Aridibaculum aurantiacum: one gene and its partners. The protein of the gene in region 1 interacts with the protein of each later gene in a pairwise test. Links are inferred from orthologs where the notes say so. Each region holds a gene or a part of one and is shown on either strand. Other genes may lie near its edges. The genes, in order: dnaE, J4N22_RS13715 and J4N22_RS19475.

Region 1 (8,803 bases):
TTTAAATCCGGTCTTGTTTGGTACCTAGGTAATTCCCCAAGGTCAAACAATACAAACAGGATCATTTCTATCATCTTAGTCCGATTTACAGGACTATCCTCAAAATATTTCTCGCAAACCTTCAAAATTGTCATTATGTTGTAAGGTGTACGATGAAGGTTTAATGACTCTAGTTCTGTAGTGACCTTATTTAAAAGAGTGTTTTCTTCTCCCAGCTTCTTCTCTAAATTGTATTGTTTCACTAGGTTCCTTATCTGATGTCTAGGTAGTGCAATTAGATGGAGGGCTTCAAACTCTTTTGTAATCTCTATCTCTTGTTCAGTTACACGGTCGTTTTCTTCATCATTTATGTACAGAGATTCATCGACTGTATTCAAAACAATGATTTTCACGTCAGGATTCGCATCAATAAGATTTTTCAATTTTTTGAAAGAAACTTTGTCTTTGCTTAAAAAGGAATCGAAAACGATGCATTTTACATCTGCATTTTTCTGTCCCAACGATTGTACTTCGTTTTTTACAGCATTATGTATTGTATGGGGTTTTGAATATGAATTGTCTATATAGATCCATAGTTCATTATTGTTCCATGCCTTCTTGACTAAGTAATGGGCTAGTGTTGTCAATCCGAACTGAGCAGGTGCATTTATGATATATGATTTCTCAGAAAGTAGTATTTCTTCAATTAGGACTCTTTGACTAAAGTTTTCATCAGGATTTCGTGATAAATCGCTAGTGCGACTGATAACTGGTTCTATCCAGACTTGTGGCTGTCCATCAAAACTCTTCAATGCATCTTGGAATCTCTTATCGAACATTTTGCACAAGGCCTGTTTATTGATAAGTTCATCTGCATTAGCTGGCTTTTCATTTGTTTTCTTGTATGAATCAATGAAGAATTTGGTTAGATGTTTTCTTAGCTTTTCTTCGAAATTAACGGGTCCATTATAGGAGCCATAGAGACCGAAAGGTTGGATTTTCTTTTTGAATTCCTCTATTTTGACCAATTCAGATATATTCAGGTCGCTCATTAATTGTGGTGGTTGCTCGTTAAAGTAAAAAATTACTTCTACGTTCTTTTTTTCCTGATGACGTTTAAATGCTTCATTAAATTCTTCTTCTGTTCCAGACCCAGCCCTTGGTGTAGGAGTGCCAAACTTTTTATTCATAATACCGATGAAAATCTCAAACTGGCTTCCTATCTGATCAAAAATGATTGTCTGTCCATCCTTATTTTGAATAGATGGTCTTACATCATTTTCCCATCTGAGCGACTCAACTCTAAAGTTGAAGATGTTTCCTAGTCCTGCATTGATTTCTGAAAATATTCTTTCGCATGCATCTCTTTCCTCACCGGTGTCACTTGGTGAAGCGATGAATGCTTTAAAAATTCTTACGTTCATCTTTTTCGCAATTAATTTTAGTTCAATCGTTCCGGTGAATTAGTTGATCTAAGGGGGATTGGATATTCAATTATAGTACGACTTCTTCCGGCGCTAGATAAAAGTAGCACAAGTGTGCGACGCAACGATGCTTAATAGCACAACTACAGCCGGAAACAAAATCAACTATGAACTATGAATGATAAATGATGAATGTAAGGGGCTACCTTCATCATTTATCACTCATCACTCATCATTAATCTCCACTTCGACAAGGTCAGTGTGACAAACACTACGTCGTCACCACACTCACGTCCACATCTTTATTCTCTTCCAACCACTGCACCATGTCATCATTCAATGTAAAGCCTTTCTCCAGCATGTACAGGCCTATCTTCATGTTTTGAGCAGGCTCGTTGATGTTGAACTTGATGGATGTCTTGCCCGGGTTGGCTTTTACGTTGCTGTCAATGAATTCCACAAACTCCCTGCTGATCGCACGGGCATTTACATCTATAATGATCTGCTTGGTCTGCGCGGCTTTCACGCCTTCCAGCAGAGCAATGGAGCTGATCTTGAACTCGTACTGCTCGCTGTTGAAGCGGCTTTTGAATTCGCCCTGTATCTGTATGTTGAGGCCTTTTTCCAGGTAATTCTGGCATCGTACATAGTCGTCGCTCCACAGCATGATCTCGGTCTTGCCGCTAAAGTCTTCAAAGGCAAGGATACCGAAGTTGCGGCCGGTCTTGGTAACACGGTGTTGTGCATCTACCACCAGTCCTGCCAGCTTCCACGTCTTGTTGCGCTTGGGCGATAAGTGCGGCGCTTCCTTTACCTCGTTGAACTCGGCAACAGGGGTGAAGCCGTAGTGCTTTAGTTCGAACTTGAAATGATCAAGCGGGTGACCACTCATATATATACCCGTCACTTCCTTTTCATGATCCAGCTTTTCGGTTAGCGTCCATGGAGCGATTTTAGGCAGTTGCGGTGTAGGAATGTCCATCTGTATCATGTCGCCAAACAGGCTGTTGCTGGTGGTTTGCAACTGTGCCTGGTAGCGCTGTCCAAACTGCACCACGATGTCGAAACCGGTTTGTGTGCTGTCTTTGGCCGTACCGAAATACTGTGCACGGTGGTGCTCAGGCCAGCAGTCGAAGGCGCCGCTATAGGCAAGGGCTTCCAGCGATCGCTTGTTCACGGCACGCAGGTTTACGCGTTTTACCAGGTCGAAGATGCTTTTGTAAGGGCCGTTCTTGCTGCGCTCTTCCAGTATACATTCAATGGCGTTCTCACCCACACCTTTCAGTCCCATCAGTCCAAAACGGATCTCACCTTTCATGTTCACAGCAAAGCCTTTCTGGCTCTCGTTGATATCCGGACCCAACACCGGCAGTCCCATACGCTTACACTCTTCCATAAAGAAGGTGATCTTTTCAATGGCACCGGCATGGTTGAGTACGCCGGCCATGTATTCGCTAGGGTAGTGGGCCTTCAGGTAAGCGGTCTGGTAGGCCACAAAGGCATAACAGGTAGAGTGCGATTTGTTGAACGCGTATTGCGCAAAGGCTTCCCAGTCGGTCCAGATCTTTTCGAGTTTGTCCTTAGGGTGACCTTTCTTGGTAGCGCCTTCGATGAACTGCGTCTTCATCTTGTTCAGTACGGCGATCTGCTTTTTACCCATCGCCTTACGCAGTACGTCGGCGTCACCCTTACTAAAGCCTGCCAATTTCTGGCTCAGTAGCATCACCTGCTCCTGGTATACCGTGATACCATAGGTCTCTTCCAGGTATTCGGCCATGTCGGGAAGATCGTAGGTGATCTCCTGGCGGCCGTGCTTGCGCTCTACATAGTCGGGGATGTAAGCCATTGGGCCGGGACGGTACAGGGCGTTCATCGCGATCAGGTCGGCAAACTTGTCGGGCTTCAGGTCGCGGAGGTGCTTCTGCATTCCCGGGCTCTCAAACTGGAACGTACCGTTGGTTTCGCCGTTCTGGTATAGCTGGTAGGTCTTCTCATCGTCCAGCGGTATCTCGTCTATCTCTATGTCTACGCCATGGTTTTGCTTGATGAGCTCCAGCGCAGTCTTGATGATTGAAAGGGTCTTCAACCCCAGGAAGTCCATCTTGATTACACCAGAGTCCTCAATGATGCTACCCTGGAACTGGGTTACCAATAGATCGGAATCCTTGGAGGTAGCCACTGGGATGATGTTCTTTAGGTCGTCGGGGGCAATGATGATACCGGCAGCGTGGAGACCGGTGTTGCGGACAGAACCTTCCAGCCGGGCTGCTTCTTTTAGCACCTGTGCCTGCAGGTCGTAGCCTTTATATATTTCGCGTAGGCGCTTTACATTTTCCAGGTCTTCGGGAGCAAGGTCTTCTTTCTCTTCCAGGCTCTTTTCGCCGTCCTTTTTGGTGAGCGGCGCAAACAACATACGGTTGAGGTTGGTGCCCGGCTTATCGGGTACCAGCTTCGCCAGCATATTACTTTCTGCCAGCGGAAGATCCAGCACACGAGCCACGTCCTTGATACTCATCTTGGCGGCCATAGTACCAAAGGTGACGATCTGCGCCACCTGGTTCTTGCCGTATTTGTCTACCACATAGTCGATCACCTTCTGGCGGCCTTCATCGTCGAAGTCCGTATCGATATCCGGCATGCTTTTACGATCCGGGTTCAGGAAACGCTCAAACAGGAGGTTATACTTAATGGGGTCGATATTGGTGATGCCGATACAATAGGCCACAGCAGATCCCGCAGCCGATCCACGACCGGGGCCAACAAACACGCCCAGCTCACGACCGGCACGGATGAAGTCGGATACGATGAGGAAGTAACCGGCAAATCCCATCGTCTTGATGGTGAACAGCTCAAAGTCGAGGCGTTCACGGATGTCTTCGGTGATCTCGCTATAGCGTTTGCGGGCACCTTCGTAGGTCAGGTAGTGTAAATATTCCCACTGGTTCAGGTTGCCATCGTCGTGCTTCTGGAATTCCTTTGGAATAGGGAAGTTAGGGAGGAGGATGTCCTTCTTCAGGTTCAGCAGTTCTATCTTATCTACAATGGCATTGGTGTTGTCGATGGCCTGCGGAATGTCTTTGAACAGCTCGGTCATCTCGGCTGTCTTCTTAAAGTAGAACTGGTCGTTAGGGAACTTAAAGCGTCGGTTCTTCACCTGCAGCTCATCGTTCACAAAATCGTCAAAGCCGGGTGTGCTTTGTTTTTCACCGGTGTTGATACACAACAGGATGTCGTGTGCATTGTAATCGTCCTGGTCGGTATAGTGACTGTCGTTGCTGGCGATCACCGGTACGTTGTACTTCACCGCCCAGCGAAGCAGCACTTCGTTTACCTGGTTTTGTTCCTTCATGCCATGGCGCTGGATCTCGATATAGTAGTCCTCGCCAAACATGTCCAGCCACCACTTGAATTCTTTTTCCGCCGCATCTTCGCTGTCGTTCATGATCAGTTGCGGCACATAGGCACCCAGGCAACAGGTAGTTGCGATCAGTCCTTCGTGGTATTTTTCGATCAGTTCTTTATCGATACGCGGGTACTTGCTGTACATCCCTTCCTGGTAGCCCAGCGAAGTCAGCTTTAGCAGGTTCTCGTAGCCCTGTTTATTCTTGGCAAGGAACACCTGGTGGTAGCGGTTATCTTTCTGCTCCTTGGTAAACGTCTTCTTATGACGATCTTCCACCACGTAAAACTCGCAGCCAACCACCGGCTTTACCTTAGGTTTGCCGTTCTCGTCCACGTTCTTATACGCCTCGGCCACAAATTCAAACGCGCCAAACATATTACCGTGATCGGTAATTGCCAGCGCCGGCATATTGTCGGCTATTGCTTTTTTATATAATCCTTTGATAGAAGCCGCTCCGTCGAGCAGGGAGAACTGGGTATGAACGTGTAAGTGAGAAAACTGCATATTAAGTCAAAAGTAAAAAGTCAAAAGTCAAGATGAATGCAAAATGAACCACAAAGACACCAAGGCTCTAAGTTTCACCAAGACTTCTTTGTGCCTCTTTGTGTCCTGCGTGCCTTCGTGGTTCAAAAACGTGCAAAATGCAACTTCTCCCACCGAAAACGAAAAAGAGAAATGCACATAAGTTGAGAAGAAGAAGGAGGGATTGTGGTACAGGCATTTACGCGCTATTAGACTTTACTTGCGCCTGCCCCGTTCGAAGCTTTAGCGGAGGCGGGGTCGCACACTTATACAGGTAGTTCTTTCTGCAGCTTGTTTTTGAACCACTAACGGCACAGCGGCTCTTACCGTTCATAACGTCCTACTGCGTAATGTTGAAAGTGGCCGTTAGTGCTTTAAGAGAATCCGTTCTAATCCTTCCAATCCGCGTCATCCGCGTTCCACAAACGTTGTGCTTCGTAGTGCCGGAAGTGTCGTCAGTGCCTGCCTGCCGGTAGGCAGGGTTCCAATCTTCGTGTTTCTTGGTGTCCTTCGTGCCTTAATGGTTCCATGATGCAGATCTACTTATGCACCCAGAGAAAAAGTTGATGCTGGAACTACTAAGGCCTGATATCAGGAAGCTTTCTTCGTGCCTCTTTGACTCCTTCCGGGCCTCTAGTTTTCAATCAAAAGGGGTGCAGTAATGCATCATGTAAAGTTCATAATATTCCAGATGACGCAATAGTAACAGAACTAGCGTGTAGAACATTCTCTTTATCACAAGATGTAAGTTTAAACAACAGGGTAAAAGAGTATTACATCTTATAGAAAAAAATTTTTTTGCTACTATTTGATATTGTGAAAACATTAACTATTTTGTTCTTCCTCCCAATAAAGATTTTAAAATCCTTCCTCTGATTTTCCTCCTCTGCTAGCTTAGAAAAGTACACCCTTTCTACACCATCAAAACACTGTCATATGAGAAATGCAAACTCCCCTTTGCACTGCAATGTCGTGTACTTTTTCTTCTGGTATTTTTCCTCGGGATGATGATAGATTGTAATTGTTACCATCACCAATTTCCCAATCATTCAAATTATAGATTATGTCAACCTTGCAAAATTTCTTCTCATTGATATCACTTCTGATATTTTTTTCTTTTTCATCCCATTTATCTGCACAAACATCAAATAAAGATATTGCAATCATCAAAAGTTGGACTGGCCTGATAGAAGCTGGGACTGAATGTGAAGTTTACTACTCATTTGTACAATGTGGTAATGAGAAAATAGTATTATTAAAATTTTATAATGAAGTACCCTTTCAACAAAACATCAAAGTCAAGGTAACCGTGAAATATTCTGGATATAGAGTTACTGAGGCTAAAACAGTCTCCATTAATCCAAACCAAACAATAGTAGGTGCCTGCAACTCAACTGATGAAAACTTATTTATTAAACTACCGACGCCTATTTGGGATTTTGATAAAACCACAATAGAAGTTATTTCATTAGAAACAAAGAATTAAAAAAACTAAAACTAACTGTATGTACTATAAATACTTAATTACAGCTGCACTCTCTTTGTGTGTGTCAATCTGTTCTTACGCACAATGCGGTGCACCAGTCATAGATAATTTTTCTCCTTTGTCTGCGGCAACAGGTACAATTATAACTATCAACGGTAGTAATTTTAATACAACAGCTGTAAACAATATAATTTATTTTGGAGCAGCTAAAGCTACGGCCACAACCGCAACTACAACACAATTGACAGTAAAAGTACCGTTGGGTGCAACTTTTAATTATCTCACAGTGACTAATGCTGTTTGTAATCTAACAAGTTATTCAACTGAATTTTTCAGCCCAATTAGTGTTTGCCCCGGTACCTTCAGTGCTTCTACTGTGGATGCTCGTATAGATTATACTTCGCCTGACCCTACTTATGGTCCCTACGCAATTCTTTTTGGAGATTTCGATTTAGATGGAAAAACAGATGTTGTTTATCCAACAGCTTTCACCACAGTCGCTCCAATTGTAATCGCAAGGAATCAAAGCGTACCAGGTCTTATTGATTTGTCATCAAATATTGTAATAGGTGGAGGAGTAGGTGCAGCACAGGCTCGAAATATGGCAATTGCAGATATAGATTTAGATGGCAAATTAGATCTTATTAGTGTCGATGGTGGTAGCTCACTTAGAATCTACAGGAATATATCTTCTGGACCCGGAAATTTTGCCTTTGCATCACCGGTTGTTTACAGTACTAACTCTAATTGCTACCAGGTTGCTTCCAACGATATTGATGGGGATGGTAAACCTGACCTTGCGGTTGGACACTTTGGTAGCAATGATGCTGCAGTTTACAGAAATACATCTGTTCCTGGCACAATTTCATTTGCAGCTAAGCAAGATTTCAACTCTCCAGGGTATTCAATAGCATTATCAGATGTAGATGGTGACCATAAAGTCGATTTATTATCTGGTGGAAATAATGGGCTATATGCTAGCAGAAATACATCCACGATTGGAACTATAAGCTTTGCCGGAGCTTCATTTACATCTGGTGGTGGAGGTTATAGAATAGCTGTAGGTGATTTAAATTCTGATGGAAAAAATGATGTAGCTTTTTCTGCAGGGAACGTTGGAATTTTCAGAAATACCAGTTCTGGTGGAAATATATCATTCATTTATTCAACTATTAATACAGCAAACTTAGGATCTCAACGAGTGGCTATAAGCGATGTAAATGGTGATGGAAGACCTGATATCATGGCTTGCAATACCGGAACTCCTCAGGTGGCTGTAGCACTTAATACAACAACTACCAGCGGCGGAGCAATCACCTTTGGAGCGACACCTGTACAGCTTACCGGAACTGGCTGCCAGTATGCGTTAGGAACTGCCGATATAGATGGTGATGGAAATAACGATGTGCTTGCAGGCGACTGGTGTCAAAACAGAAAGTTAAGTGTATTTAGAAATAATGTACTAGGATTAATACCTGTAACAAGTTCAGTTTCTCCAACAACAGGATTGGTTTGTAATAGTACAATCACAATAGATTATTTTGCTCAGTGTGCGGGGGCAAATCCTGGTAATGTTTATACTGCCCAACTTAGTGATGCCAATGGTAGTTTTGCTGTGCCGGTTAATATTGGTTCTGTGACATCATCTGTATCAGGTAGTATAGTTGGAACAATACCATCTTGTATTGCTACAGGAACTGGTTATAAAGTTAGAGTGGTTGGTTCTGATCCTGCTGTAACAGGAACTATATCAACAAGCAGTCTAAGTATCAATTGTCAGACAATTTCTCCTGCATCTATAGCTACTTCATCTATTACACCTACTTCTTACTGTGATGGGGCTTCATTATCAGTTCCATTTATTGCTTCTGGTACTTTTGGAGCTTGTGAAGAAAATACCTTCACAGCACAGTTAAGTGATGCAGGTGGCAGCTTTGCAAGTCCAATAAATATTGGATCAGTTATTTCGACCACCTCAGGTTCAATTAA
Region 2 (7,606 bases), on another replicon or contig:
CGCACGTTCATGTTGGTGTTTCCCCGGCTAACACTCAGTTGCTCCATAATCTCTTCTGTGCTCAGTGGCTTAGCTGAAACCAGCAGCAAAGCATGAATTTGAGCCATGGTTCTATTGATCCCCCATTGGCTGCCAAGTACGCCCCAGCTTTGTATGAATTGTGCTTTTGCTTCTGGTAAATTCATAAGTCAAAGATAAAGAACTTATTCAACTTTCAAAATTTATTGAAAGTTTATTTTCCGGTAAAAAATTTGTTTGTTTATCTCTCTTTACCCCAGGCAGATTGTAAGATGTGATTTGTATGTGGTTTTTGATTGTGTGCTTTTTGCTTCCAATAATGCTTGTTTTATTTGTAAAAAAATCAACACCATGTACACCAAATTGCTTATGGGCCTGGCCCTGGTCTTCGTGCAACTCACCTCGAGTGCACAGTTTGAAACTGCCAAACAAGTTTTCTCTTCACCTCAGATGAAGACAGAGATCTTAAAACACAAAAAGGTGGCTATTCTACCTTTCAACGCTACCATCTCTTATAAGCGGATGCCGAAAAATTTTGACGCTGAAGGAAATAAGGCGGATGAAAAAGCACTATCTACACAACTGCAGCAAGGCATGTATACGTACCTGCTGCGTAAGTCTGAGAATTATACGGTGAATTTCCAGGATGTGGATCGCACCAATACAATTCTTCGCTCAAAAGGATTGTTTGACAGGATCCATGAAGTAACACAGGATTCATTGTGCGAGGCTTTGGGTGTAGACGCTGTAATAAAATGCAACTATGCTTACGAGAAAACAGGAAGTGAGGCAGGTGCTATAGCCAAGACTGTTTTATTAGGTGCAGGTTGGGGTAAAACAGCCAGCGGATCTCTTACCATGCAGATCTATAACGGGAAAGATGGCGAACTTCTATGGCGTTTTTATAAAGAAATGAATGAAGATGTGTTGGGTTCTGCCAACCAGGTAATGGAGAGAATGATGCGTAAAGTAGCACGCAACTTCCCTTACGAGAAATAAAGAAGATATAGATTTATCAACTGAAGAAGCGGCTTCAAACCTGAAGCTGCTTTTTTTATACCTGCCACTTTGCTGGTAACAAAGAAAAAGGCCGTCCATTGGACAGCCTTTCCTTATTATTTAAAAGATATGGTTCTACACCATCATCATCATTGGTTCTTCCAATAGCGACTTCAGTGTTTGAAGGAATGCAGCTCCTGATGCACCATCTACTACACGGTGATCGCAGCTCAAGGTTACCTTCATTACATTTCCTGGAACAACTGCACCATTCTTTACAACAGGCACTTTAGATATACCGCCTACTGCCAGTATACATGCATCTGGTGGATTGATGATAGCAGTGAATTCGTCTATACCAAACATACCAAGGTTGCTAATGGTAAAGGTGCTGCCTTCCCAATCTGAAGGTTGCAACTTTTTATCTTTTGCTTTCTGAGCGTATTCTTTTACTTCTGCTGCTATGGCACTTAATCCTTTCATATCAGCATTTCGCACTACAGGTACCAGCAGGCCTTCATCTACGGCTACTGCTACACCTATGTTCACGTGATGATTGTAACGGATCTTATCACCCAGCCAGCTGCTATTTACTTTTGGATGCTGCTTCAGAGAAACGGCTACTGCTTTCAGTACCATATCGTTGAAGCTGATCTTCACCTTAGATATCTCGTTAAGCTTACCCCTTATCTCTACAGCTTTATCCATATCAATAGACATAGTAAGGTAGAAATGCGGAGCAGAGAATTTACTTTCTGCTAAGCGACGTGCAATGGTTTTACGCATTTGCGAGACCGGTACTTCGTCGTAGCTCTCCATGCCTGCAGCTGCTTTTGGTGCTGCTGGTTTAGGCGCTTCAGCCTTAGGTGCTTCAGCTTTTGGAGCTTCGGCAGCCTGCTGTGGCTTGGCAGCTTGCTGCTGCGATGGTTGGTATGCGTCTACATCCTGCTTTACAATACGGCCGTTGTCGCCGCTACCTTTTACATAACGCAGGTCTACACCTTTTTCTTCAGCAAGTTTTTTAGCAAGTGGAGAAGCAATGATACGTCCTTCATTCACCACTTCCTGCTGTGGCTGCGCTGCTGGCGCTGCCTGGCTCGAAGCCTGTGGCTGTGGTTGCGCCTGCTCTTGCGGAGCTTCGTTTCCTCCGCTAGCAGCACCTCCACCTTTGGCAGCAGTTACTATGGCATCTATATCCATTCCTTCCTTACCTATAATACAAAGCAGATCATTTACTGCTATTTTATCTCCTTCGTTAGCACCCTGGTACAAGAGCACACCGTCTTTGTAACTCTCCAATTCCATGGTGGCCTTATCTGTTTCTATCTCAGCAAGTACATCACCTTTCTTCACCTGCTCTCCTACCTTCTTTTGCCAGGTAGCAATTACGCCCTCAGTCATAGTATCGCTAAGGCGTGGCATCAGCACCACTTCTTCCATTTTAGAAATGTCTATAGAAGAAGATTGACTTTCTTGTTGAGGCTGAGGTGCAGGAGCTGCTTCTTGCTTTTGTTCCTGTGCAGGAGCTTGAGCTTGTGCAGGCGCTTCCTGCGCAGGCGCTTCGGCAGAGGCACCGCCAGCGTGTTGTGCTACCAATGCAGACACATCTTCGCCTTCTTTACCAATAATTGCAAGTAGATCGTTTACCTGTAGTTTTTCGCCATCGGTAGCGCCGCGGTGTAGCAGCACGCCCTGCTGGTAACTTTCCAGTTCCATGGTGGCTTTATCTGTTTCTATTTCTGCAAGAAGATCACCTTTCTTTACCTGGTCTCCTACGTTCTTGTGCCATGCAGCTATTACACCCTCTGTCATGGTATCGCTTAGCCGGGGCATTAAAATCACTTCTGCCATACGTATGTTTTGTGCACAATAGCAGTTGGTTTAAAGTATTGTGCGTATGAATTTTAGGCGGTGAAATTACATGAAAATGATGTAAGGGCAAGGCAGCCCAGAAAAATTCTACTATGTAATCGCACATGAAAAAAGCGCAATCGTGTGCGCTCTTCTTTTCCTGTTTTTGTTGATCAATAATCCAACTCAAGTTTTAACCGGTCACGCAGTTCTTTTATCAGTGGATACTGCTCAATCAACACATTATATTTTTCACGGGTGGTAAGATTTACCTCCACTTCCCTTTTTTCCTGCGGCACTTCCTGCACTATTACCTGGTAGCCAATATTCCGGTTGTTGAAAAACGACTTGAGGTGTTCCAGCAGGTCCAGTTTTTCTCCGTCAATGAATTTTTGTTCCAGGGATGTAGAAACAGTGATAGAGAAATGGCTCTCGTTTACACACTCCAGGCGAGCAATATTGAAAACAGTTACCACTGAGTGTTTCAGCTGCTGCTTCAGTCGTTCTACATATATCTGCCATGCTTCCTGCAGTTTTTCATCGCAAAGATCAATTGCCTGCTTTACCTGTATGTTACCTTTTGCTCCTAAATGTTTGTCGCGGATATTCTGCAACAAAGATTTCTTACCTCCGGCTGCAGGCGGAGGTGGCACTGGCCGTTCAGCCACGGCTACTTCCGCAATTTCTGCCGCCACAGCGGTTGCACTGGCAGTAGCCACAGCAGGCATTGCTGGTTTTGGTGCTGGTTCGGCAAGTTGGTTTGCTGCTGGCTGCGTTTGAATATAAAGTTTGGCTGCAGGCGGGGAAGCTGGTGCAGGCGTAGGAACAGGAGCTGCTCCCGGCTTTATTTGCAGAGACCTTATTGGCTCAAACTTGAGCGCTACCGGACCGTTAACCCTCTTTTTTTTTACCACCGCGCCGGTCTCACTATCGTAAGTAAGTGAAATAGCCTGCTGCAGGAAACTCAATTTTATGAGCGTCATCTCTACATGAAGGCGTTTGTTACGGCTCATTTTGTAGTTGATCTCTGCTTCATTTAAAATATTGAGTGCACCTACCAGGAATGCAGGCGAAACGCGCTTTGCAGTCTGTTGGTATTTTTCCTCCAGTCCTTCTACCACGTCAAGTAGTGAAGCTGCTTTAGGATTTTGCGAAACCAGGATATTACGAATGAACTCAGCATAACCATTTAGAACAAGGTCGCCTTCAAAACCTTTACGGTTTATCTCGTCGTAAAGGAGCATAGCGCCAGCCATATCCTGGTTTAGCTGCGTATCCAGTAGTTTGAAATAATAATCGTGATCAAGAATGTTCAGGTGCTCCAGCGTGTTCTGGTAGGTGACGCTGCCATTGGTAAAGCTGACGATCTTATCGAGGATACTCAATGAATCCCGCATACAGCCTTCACTCTTCTGGGCAATCACCTGCAAAGCTGCTTTCTCTGCCTGTATCTCTTCTTTTTTAATGATATCCTGCAGGTGCTCTACCGTATCGTTGTTGGTGATGCGTTTGAAATCAAAAATCTGGCAACGGCTAAGAATTGTAGGAAGTATCTTATGTTTTTCGGTAGTAGCCAGAATGAAAATGGCATAGGATGGCGGTTCTTCCAGCGTTTTCAGAAAAGCATTGAAGGCACTTGAGCTGAGCATGTGAACCTCATCCACAATGTACACCTTGTATTTTCCTGCCTGTGGCGCAAAGCGCACCTGCTCTACCAACGCCCGAATATCATCTACTGAGTTGTTGCTGGCAGCATCCAGCTCGTGTATGTTGAGCGAAGCCCCATCATTGAAGCTTTTACAGCTGTTACATGTGTTACATGCTTCGCCATCGGCTTGCAGGTTTTCGCAGTTGATGGTTTTAGCAAGAATACGAGCACAGGTTGTTTTACCCACACCACGAGGTCCACAAAATAGAAATGCGTGAGCCAGTTGCTCGTTGCGTATAGCATTTTTAAGTGTGGTAGTTATATGACTTTGACCAACAACCGTGTTGAAATTCTGGGGCCTGTATTTTCTAGCTGAAACAATAAACTTCTCCATGTAAATCGCCTTGTATAGTGGGCAGGGGTGCAAATTAGCAAAGTTTGCTAATGCTGTTAGCGGTTGTTTTGCACAAGATGTTCTTGTAAAACCAATTGTAAACAACCATAATGTCTTGCTGCCTGTTTCTTCAGAAGTTACTACTTTCAGGCGCTTGAACCTATTTGCAGGATGCACTTGTACTTTTATACAAATCTTATCTACCCGCTTCTGCTCTCGTTGCCATTCTGGATCTTTACCAGGTTTATTACCTGGCATATTAACCGGAAAAAGGGAAAGTCACTGAACGTGGGGAAAGAGACAATCCTGCTACTGTTCTACTTATATATGGTGGCTCTTCTAAATCTTACCATTTCTAAAAATTTTGGCTCACCAAATCCTGAAAGCCCGATCAGCAAGGTAAACCTGGTGCCGTTGGTAAGGGTTTATGAAAGATATATTTATGCGAAGGATAATGCAGACGTTTCGCACATGCACACGCTGTTACAGGATGTTATTGGCAATATGATCCTTTTCCTTCCGCTGGGCCTATTGCTGCCTGTTTTGTTCAAGAGACTAAGAAAATTCTGGATCATAATCATGCTTGCAGCCTGCCTTTCAACATTTATTGAGGTATACCAGTTTTTCCTCCGATACGCTCACATTTACCGGTTTTCCGATATAGATGACATCTTCTGGAACATCACCGGCGCATGCATTGGCTACAAGTTGTTCAAACTTGTCGGTAAAAGAAATGCAGCCACAATGCCTGGTTGAATTTTCTGCTGAAACAGCGGCATCCAGATTTTACTGGACGCCTACTACAGGATGCCTTTCAAATGTTTTTGACCTGTCGAAAATGTAACGGTACGTGGTCATCATGCGGCTTTGCGTTCCGCCAATGGCTTTGTAAATACCAACCATGCGCGGGTTCCAGTCTCCAGCCCAGCCCATTTCAATAGATTGATATTTCCCTTGTTCACGTATGACCAAAGCGCCTGAATAGATCATAAAAGCATCGATACCCAAAGCCTGAAATTTTGGAACAATACCAAATGCTACCCCATTGATCTTGTTGCTGGGCCTGGACCGTTGAAACCACAGCAACTGCAGTTTTTGCCACCAGCCAAACTTTCCATTGAAGTATTTAAAATATTGGTTCAGGTCCGGAATGTTGAGCCACATTCCTATAGGTTCATCTTTGTAATAAGCAAACCAAACCAGCTTCTCATCCATGATGGGCTTCATCTTCTTAAAGATCTTCAGAGCTTGTTCACCGCTGATCTCCTTCCCTTCTTCGTGCTGGGCCCACGCCAGGTTGTAAACAGTAGAGAAATCCTTTGCAAATTTTTCAAGCTTTGTCTTGTCTATGTGAACAGCTTTATAATCAGGTTTAGCTGCGAATTTTGCGTGCCGGGCTTCGTATTTTTCGCTTAGGGTGCCGTAGACAGCCAGCGTGTAATAATATTGGTTGTAAAAATTCTGGAAACCATAGTTCTCCATCAACAGCTGGTAGTAAGGCGGGTTGAAAGAGATGCCATACAAAGGCTCTTCATCAAAACCCTCCACCATAAGCCCCCACCACTTGTCTCTTTCCAGGAAATTGATAGGACCATCCATTGCTTCCATACCTTGCTGTTGCAACCAGCTTTTTGCCGTATCGAATAACAGGTTAGCTGCAGATTGATCCTTCACACAATCAAAAAAACCAACACCACCAACGGGCATTGCATCTCCCTTATTCATATATTTTTTACTGGTAAAAGCGGCTATTCTGCCAAGAAGTTTTCCGCTGTTATCTTTTAAGATCCACCTGGTGATGGTACCATGCCTGAACGCTTTGTTCTTTTCAGGATTGAAAACATCTTCTACTTCATTATTGAGCGGCCGAATGTATTTTGGATTGTTTTTGTTCATCAAGGCATTCACCTCGAGGAAGTCGTTAGCAGTTTTATGGTCTTTTACTTCTATTACTGTCATTTGGTATCTTTTTCTTTTTAGACGGTCCTCCTAAAAAAGGCAAGTTAAAGCGAATGGGGACACTACGCCGTTTTTTGATGACCGGAACCACACTTTGATACTCCAGGTAATAGATCTTTAGAAGAATGATAAAATAAGAAATGAGTACCGGTCCAAACACTAAACCGGCAATTCCAAAATATTGAAGACCCATAATCACGCCCAGTACCGTAACAATGGGATGTACATCTGCCATCTTTTTTGCCAACACAAACCTTACTACATTATCAGAAACGCCTATAACTAACACGCCCCATAAACCTAAGAAAATGCCCTCCCAGGTTTGATTGACAGTAAAAAGATAAATGGTTGCCGGTGCCCAAATAAGCGCAGAACCAACAATGGGTACTATAGAAGCAAAACCGGTCATCACTGCCCAAAATCCAGCTTCAGGAAGCCCAACTATAAGATATCCTATATATCCGATTACTCCTTGTGCTACTGCAATGGCAGGCACACCAATAGAATTACTAAAGGTGAGTGCTACCAGTTCCTTTCCAAACAGCTCTATTTTTTCCCGCTTGAATGGCAGGAAGAAAACAATTGCTGCCTCCATCCTATTTATGTTGATAAGCATAAAGTAAAAGAAGAAGTACAGCATAGAGATAGTAACAAAGAACCCCAGACTTTCATTGAGCAAGTTGGTGATAGCGCCGGTAACAAAGGTTTTAACCTTCATAATGTTCTCATCTGAAAGA
Region 3 (7,486 bases), on another replicon or contig:
GAGCGGAAGGCAGTACGAGGTGATTTCGCAGGTGGAGCGTAGCAACAGGGATGAACCTACAGATATCAACAAGATCTATGTGCGCAATGCAATGGGACAAAACATACCACTGAGCTCTGTTGTGAAGCTGGTGGAAACAAGTAACCCACCAACACTGTTTCACTACAACAGGTTTAAGTCAGCAACTTTCCAGGCATCGCTGGCAGAAGGATATACCATAGGAGATGGCGTTGCGTCTATGCAAGCCATTGCTAATCGCTTGTTGGATGAAACTTTCCAGACATCGCTAAGCGGACCTTCCCGGGATTATGCCGAAAGTTCTTCTAATACAGCTTTTGCATTCGGACTGGCTCTGATCCTCATTTACCTGGTACTTGCGGCACAGTTTGAAAGTTTTACAGATCCTTTTATCATCATGATTACTGTACCACTTGCGCTTGCAGGTGCACTTATCAGCTTGTGGTTTTTCGACCATACGCTCAACATCTTTTCGCAAATCGGGATGATCATGCTCATCGGGTTGGTAACCAAGAATGGAATCCTGATAGTGGAGTTTGCTAACCAGAAACGTGAGCAGGGGATACCGCGGATGCAAGCAGTGCTGGATGCAGCAGCTCAACGTTTGCGGCCAATTCTTATGACCAGTTTGGCTACTGCATTAGGTGCCCTGCCAATTGCTTTGAGCTTTGGTGCGGCAGCTACCAGCCGAATTCCTTTGGGTATTGTAGTGGTGGGTGGTATCATGTTCTCCCTCATCCTTACCCTTTTGGTTATACCTGCAGTGTATACATATATTTCGGGCAAACACAAAAAAAACCACAACAAAGAATACGATGAAGTGAAGATTGAAGAGCGCCTGAAGTTTGAACACACACTGGAAAAATATTAATTAAACTAGAGCGGAAGTATCAGCATATAGAAATGAACAGGACTAAAATTTTTCTTCTTACCTGCCTTTGCAGTTTATGGATGATAGGTGCAGGTGCACAGGTGCTTACGTTGGAGGAGGCTATCAATATTGCGCTTCGCAACAGCCTGGATATACAGATTGCGCGCAACAATGTAGAAGCAAGCGGCATCAATAATCACATCAGCATTGCTGGCGGATTACCTGTTGTAACAGGTTCACTTACTGATAACCAGTCCATCACCAACCTGAACCAGGAATTGACGAATGGACAGAAGATACAGCGTAGAGGAAACGTACAGAACCAACTAAATGCCGGCGTTACCGGCAACTATACATTGTTCAATGGATTTAGGATCCAGGCTACCCGCCAAAGGCTTGAAGCACTGGAAAACCAGAGTGAACATCAACTAAGCCTGCAGATCCAAAACATCATCTCCGATGTAATGGTGAGGTATTATGACATAGTAAGGCAGCAAGGTTTCATGGAAACCATCAGGCAGAGTATAGAGGTTACGCGGCAGAGAAAGGAACTAATGGACGTACGGCAAAGTGTGGGCCTTGCTAACAATGCTGATACTTACCAGGCACAGCTCGATCTTGTGGCAAGCCAGCAAGAGCTGCGGGCACAGGAGCTTGTACTTAACCAGGCCAAAGCCGACCTGATGAACTTGCTTGCCCAGCGGCCAGACAGCAACTACCTGGTACGTGATACTATAGTAGTTGACAGCACTATCATGATGGCAACAGTGGTGGATGCAATATCTACCAATCCTGAACTACGGTCAGCCGAAGAGCAGGTAAGGATCAATGAATTCTTAGCACGTGAGGTAGGTGCCTTAAGGTATCCATCAGTGGGTGTAAGTGCTGGATATAATTACTCCCGTAGCCAGAGCTCTGCAGGTTTTACATTATTGAATCAAAATACCGGTCCTTTTGTTGGTTTGAATGTGCAGGTTCCCATCTTCAATGGAGGTGCTAACCGAAGAAGATTAAGAGTAGCAGAGATTGATACACGCAATGCTAACCTTCAGCGGGAGGTAGTAGTGAACAACCTGGAAACATTAGCCGTACGAGCTTACCAGTCTTACCAGAATACATTAGAGCGCCTGCGCATTGAAAGGGAGAATAACCAGGTGGCCGCAGCTTTACTAAATGTAGTGACCCAAAGATTTCAACACGGAGTAGGAACAGTAATAGACCTGCGTGAAGCGCAAAGAAGTTTTATAGAAGCGGGTTACAGGCTGGTCAATTTATCTTACTCGGCTAAGGTGGCTGAAATAGAACTAAAGCGAATCAGCAGCCAGTTAGGAAGGTAAATACTACGGTTTAAGGTTTGGTGCTTGATAAAAGATCTTCTGTCGGATGGAAAATTGTTGTAGGCCGCACCAATAATTATCATCTAATCGTCTCGAGCCTAACATCAAACCTTAAACATTAAACATTAAACACCTGGTCCTACTTAGCTGCTTCTACATAACCCCAGTTTTCTCCGCGTTTTATTCGTAGGATCTGTGTGTCGGTAATCTTAAACTGTTTCACCAATGTCTTGATTGGCTTTCCCTGGCTAAGCAATTTTTTAAGCAACATTACTTTCGTTATTGTGAGCTTATTCACCTTAGAATTTGGGTTGTAAGAATTGCCTTCTTTCCTGTTTGCTCTTGATGTAATAACATTTGGGCTCTTCTGCTGGTGGAGTATATTTTCTTCAGGTGTCATCCAAGCCAGGTTGTCGCTGCGGTTATTTTGTTTAGCAAAATCAAGGTGCGCCACTATACTATGTTCAGGAGATGGTCTGGGACAGAAGTATTCCGCCACCAGCCTATGAACCAAGGAATGATAGTGTATCACTCTTGCTTGCAGGTCTTTCTCCATATCCCGCCTCAGGTTTAGTTTTAGCCTTTGCAGCAATAGGTTGTTATTCTCCAGTTTCTTTTTCACTTCTACCACCTCATCAGCGGTTATTTTTTTCAGGTTGAGCTGCTTTTTTAAACTACTGTTTTTCTTTACCAGCAGCGTAATCTGCTGGTGCATATTCTCAAAACGCTCTTCTGTTTTTGCATCTCTTGCTTTGTAAAACTTCAGGCGAACAATTTTGTAGCCTTTGATAGTGGAGCCTTTTAGCAATTGCCCTTTGTTGATCTTATTATAAGTTTTTAGCCTGCCATAGTTGGAGACAAGCAATTTGTAATCATTGGCAAAGTTGAAGTTGAACAGTACGGTTTTCCACTGCTCACCTGGTAGATCTTTAAGCATACTATTGTGGGGGTTAATAGTTACTGCTCCAAATATAATAAACTAATACGGTGAAAGAAAGAGTTCAATACCCGACATGTAACAGTTGATTTTATAACGATAGCCAGCTCCTATTGCCTGTAAAGGCTTACCGCGTAACCCAAAAGAACATCTTCATCATTTTGTACAATCAGGTGCAACCACTGCCGTTTATAGTATATGCTGCCACGGTAGCAATGTTTTAAAATCCAATATCCAATTTCTTATGTCTATCCTCAATAAAAAAGTAAAGCGTTTCTACTCTTCGCTATTATATTATTTCGCTCCTATGCAGCTGCCTGCCGGAGCAGATGATAGAATTATTTAGGAAAAAATATTCCAGGTTATGTAACCCCCAATTGATCCTTTCACTTATGGTACCCGGATGCAGGCGACTGCATTTTATAAGTGATGAAACGATGTTTTCATAGGGTACGGATTATAGGAAAGAGGCTGTCTTCAAAAAGGGCAGCCTCAATTTTTTATAGCCAGTGCAGCCTGCATTTCCCTTTCTTCTTTCACCTACATTTGATGAAAACAGCAACTTTGAAAATCATCAGCAAGCTTCCTAATGTAGGTACTAACATCTTCACGGTTATGAGTTCATTGGCCGTTCAACATAATGCGGTTAATCTGGGACAAGGTTTTCCTGATTTCCAGATGAGCGATGAACTGACAGGCCTGGTGAATAAAGCCATGAAAGAAGGCATGAACCAGTACACGCATATGAATGGTTACCCGCTACTGAGGCAAAGGCTTGCTGAAAAGGTTGAAAAATTATACGGCAACCGTATAGGTGCTGAAACGGATATTACCATAACACCCGGTGCTACCTATGCTATATATACTGCACTTACTACAGTGCTACAGCCAGGGGATGAGGTCATTATGTTTGAACCAGCGTATGATAGCTATATTCCTAATATTGAGATCAATGGTGCGGTGCCGGTGCTCATACCACTTTCTTACCCTGATTATTCCATTCCGTGGGACGAGGTAAGACGAAAGATCACTTCAAGAACAAGGGTGATCATGATCAACTCGCCGCATAATCCTACAGGGAGTGTTATCAGTAAAAAAGATATTGAAGAACTGTCGGCCATAGTAGAAGGCACCAACATCTTTATTCTTAGCGACGAAGTGTACGAACACCTAATCTTCGACAACCTGCAGCACGAGAGCATACTGCGCTATCCACACTTATTACAACGCGCTTTTGTTGTATTCTCATTTGGTAAAACCTACCACTGTACCGGGTGGAAGCTTGGCTACTGCATTGCTGCGCCTTATGCTATGAAAGAGTTCAGAAAGGTGCACCAGTACAATGCTTTTACCAGTTTTACGCCTACGCAGGTGGCACTTGCAGAATACCTATCAGATGAAAAAGCCTACCTGGACCTGGGTAGCGAAATGCAGCAGAAACGTGATTACTTCCAGCAACTAATGGATAATACCCCATTCAAAGCGTTGCCTAGCTATGGTAGCTACTTCCAGTGTTATAGCTACAAAGGCATTACGAATGAAGGCGACTTTGACTTTGCTGTCAGGTTAACTAAAGACTTCGGGCTTACACCTATACCTGTTTCTGCTTTTTATAAAAATGGGAAGGACGATAAGGTGCTGCGGTTTTGTTTTGCCAAAAAAGAAGAAACACTTGAGAAGGCGGTAAAACAGCTGGTAAACCTATAGCTTATTATCGTCGTTGCACAAAAAAGCCAGTGATGGTTAGTCACTGGCGGGGTTGATTCATCGAGTTTGCATTAGGGGTGCTTCCTCTGTGTATATCTTACAACTATACGGGTATATAAAAAGTTGAAGTTCCGGTTGCATTCAAACCTAAAAGAAATACTTGCTGAGTACCTTTTTGGTTATGAAGCCTGGTGACGGTTTTAGATCAGGTTCTCTATCAAAAACATCCAAAATAATTAGAATGTTCTGTAATCTCCACCTAATGGTGGAGCTATAGATGTTTGATAAAGGTGTAGGGTTGAAATAAGGTTAGGAGAAAAGGAGCGTCTGTTTCTGCTGTAAAGGTAGAACAGTGGTTTTACGCATCAGATTAAATACTAATTAAACAAGATTAATTAAATGCTTCTTGTTTTAATGAATGTAGATGGTTGCTAATCTCCCTTTGTTTCTACCCGCACCTAACCCTGCCATTCACCATTTCATTCTACCATTTATCAAGTAGCTCATCGCCTTCTATTTTTTCCATTTCACATAAGTATCTGAAAAACAAGCATCTATCTTCTTGTAGAATATTATAGCCTACCAACTACTAAAATAAAGTAGGTACTTTGTATTGCATAGTATTGAAATTCTCTGCATCTTTGTTCTGTTGTTAGAGAACTACTACGCCAACAGATCGTATGGACATTCTCACGCAACCAGGAAAAGATTTAAATAACGAGTTCTTATACAGGAACTAAAACTCCGAAAAATGAATATAGATAACACTCAGAGCCAGATGCGCAAAGGGGTATTGGAGTTTTGCATTTTATCCATCATCAGGCAAGGGGAAGCTTACCCGAGTGATATAGTGGAAAAAATGAAAGCAGCCAATCTAAACATATTAGAAGGCACCCTTTACCCGCTCTTAACAAGGTTGAAAAATGCAGAACTGCTAACCTACCGTTGGGTAGAAAGCAACAGTGGACCGCCCAGGAAATATTTCAGCATGACAGAAAAAGGTCTTGCTTTCTATGGCGAACTGGAAGCCACCTGGAACGAACTGGCAAACGCAGTAAATGCACTTACAGCACCAATATCCGATACTGAATATCCAGCCAACCAACTTTAACCAACTTGCTCCGCCACTGCGGACACAAATTATACGATAATGAAAAAGGTAATAAATATAAACTTCCAGGGCAGGGTGATACCTATTGAGGAAACTGCTTACGACATGCTGAAGCAGTATGTTGATAGCCTGCGCCTGTTTTTTGCCACCGAAGAAGGCAAAGATGAGATCATCAATGATATTGAAGGGCGTATTGCCGAACTATTTGAAGAGGTATTGAAGAAAGGAAGCACCTGTGTAACAGATGCTGACGTAAACAATATCATCAACAGCATGGGTCGCCCTGAAGACTTTGAGGCTGACGAAGAAAAAGTGCATACTAAATTGGGCGAAGAGCAAACTTACCGCTCTACAGCTGGAGACCAAACCTATACTGGTGCTGCTCCGGGTGCTGGTACTACTACAGGTAAGCGTCTTTACCGCGATGAAAACAATAAGGTTTTAGGTGGCGTATGTAGCGGTATAGCTAACTATTTCAATATCGACCCTGTGGTTACCAGGATATTGTTCATCCTTTTTTTCGGGGTTGCTTTTTGGGTATACCTGGTAATGTGGATCGCTGTTCCAAGCAGTTCATCAGTAGTATTGGGTGCACAGCGTAAGCGCTTGTTTCGCGACACTGAAAACAAAATGTTAGCCGGCGTATGTAGCGGTTTAGCACAATACTTCAATGTGCAGGTTTGGATACCTCGTGTGCTTTTCCTTATACCGTTTTTATCAGTAGCATTTCGCTGGGGCAACTGGGGTTTCTGGGACTTCCCACATTTCCTTAGCTTCTCATTCAGCCCTGGATCTATAGTGGTATACATCATTCTTTGGCTGGTTATTCCTGAAGCTAAAAGCGCTGCAGACAAACTAGAAATGAAGGGTGAAAAAGTAGACCTGAACAATATCAAATCTACTATTCAAAGCGACCTTGAAGGTTTTAAAGACAGGGCACAGGCATTTGGCAACGAAGTAAAAGAAAGAGCGCAAGTGATAGGTGAGAACATAGGTGTGGCAGGCGCAAGAGTAGGAGCCGAAGCAGCCAGCGCTACCAAAAGAACAGGCAGCGGCTTAGGACGAGTGATCGTAGTACTCCTGAAGGTGTTTGCGTATTTCATTATTGGTTGTATTGTGTTTGGTATTGTAGTAGGGCTGTTTGCACTAGGTGTTGCGCTTACTGGTTTACTACCTGTTTACTCATACGTACTGGACGACGGTTGGCAGCAGGTGCTGGCATGGGGAGCATTGCTGTTCTTTATCTGGGTTCCGGTGATTGCTATCGTAACTGCTATCATCAGGAGAATTGCAAACAAAAGGGGCGGCAGCAACGTGATCCGTATGTCTTTCCTGGCGCTGTGGATCGTTGGTATCATCTGCTTTGTAAACCTGTTGGTTTCTGTGTACAATGATTTCCGCTCCAGGAATATTCCAAATGAAGAGGTGATCACTTTAGCTAATCCAAGAGTGAATAAGCTGGAAGTGAAAGCTGCTTCTTCTACTAAATATTACAATGAAAGGTG

The links.
Region 2: the proteins of dnaE (region 1) and J4N22_RS13715 interact in binary tests that used the Escherichia coli proteins (3 or more experiments, as listed by UniProt). The link is inferred for Aridibaculum aurantiacum from one-to-one orthologs.
Region 3: the proteins of dnaE (region 1) and J4N22_RS19475 interact in binary tests that used the Escherichia coli proteins (3 or more experiments, as listed by UniProt). The link is inferred for Aridibaculum aurantiacum from one-to-one orthologs.

The regions. Positions count from the first base shown.
Region 1 is NZ_JAFEWC010000001.1:2,701,392-2,710,194, reverse strand. Bases 1,475-5,635 are described here. They hold dnaE (DNA polymerase III subunit alpha), read right to left. Parts: upstream 5,311-5,635; coding sequence 1,675-5,310; downstream 1,475-1,674. Outside these bases: J4N22_RS11375 (NACHT domain-containing protein), read right to left, coding at 1-1,403; J4N22_RS11365 (hypothetical protein), read left to right, coding at 6,392-6,814; J4N22_RS11360 (FG-GAP-like repeat-containing protein), read left to right, coding at 6,834-8,803. UniProt on the Escherichia coli protein: DNA polymerase III is a complex, multichain enzyme responsible for most of the replicative synthesis in bacteria. This DNA polymerase also exhibits 3' to 5' exonuclease activity. The alpha chain is the DNA polymerase catalytic subunit.
Region 2 is NZ_JAFEWC010000002.1:545,975-553,580, reverse strand. Bases 2,606-5,569 are described here. They hold J4N22_RS13715 (DNA polymerase III subunit gamma/tau), read right to left. Parts: upstream 5,169-5,569; coding sequence 3,042-5,168; downstream 2,606-3,041. Other genes in these bases: J4N22_RS13710 (VanZ family protein), read left to right, coding at 5,199-5,569; J4N22_RS13720 (pyruvate dehydrogenase complex dihydrolipoamide acetyltransferase), read right to left, coding at 2,606-2,868. Also shown: J4N22_RS13730 (GbsR/MarR family transcriptional regulator), read right to left, coding at 1-185; J4N22_RS13725 (hypothetical protein), read left to right, coding at 370-1,017; more of J4N22_RS13720, read right to left, coding at 1,153-2,605; more of J4N22_RS13710, read left to right, coding at 5,570-5,666; J4N22_RS13705 (hypothetical protein), read right to left, coding at 5,697-6,869; J4N22_RS13700 (AI-2E family transporter), read right to left, coding at 6,841-7,606. UniProt on the Escherichia coli protein: Part of the beta sliding clamp loading complex, which hydrolyzes ATP to load the beta clamp onto primed DNA to form the DNA replication pre-initiation complex.
Region 3 is NZ_JAFEWC010000004.1:275,393-282,878, forward strand. The notes cover bases 2,948-5,791. They hold J4N22_RS19475 (methionine aminotransferase), read left to right. Parts: upstream 2,948-3,712; coding sequence 3,713-4,870; downstream 4,871-5,791. Other genes in these bases: J4N22_RS19470 (HNH endonuclease), read right to left, coding at 2,948-3,163; J4N22_RS19480 (PadR family transcriptional regulator), read left to right, coding at 5,622-5,791. Outside these bases: J4N22_RS19460 (efflux RND transporter permease subunit), read left to right, coding at 1-889; J4N22_RS19465 (TolC family protein), read left to right, coding at 922-2,226; more of J4N22_RS19470, read right to left, coding at 2,366-2,947; more of J4N22_RS19480, read left to right, coding at 5,792-5,981; J4N22_RS19485 (PspC domain-containing protein), read left to right, coding at 6,021-7,486. UniProt on the Escherichia coli protein: Shows aminotransferase activity with methionine and histidine as substrates, and to a lesser extent also with phenylalanine.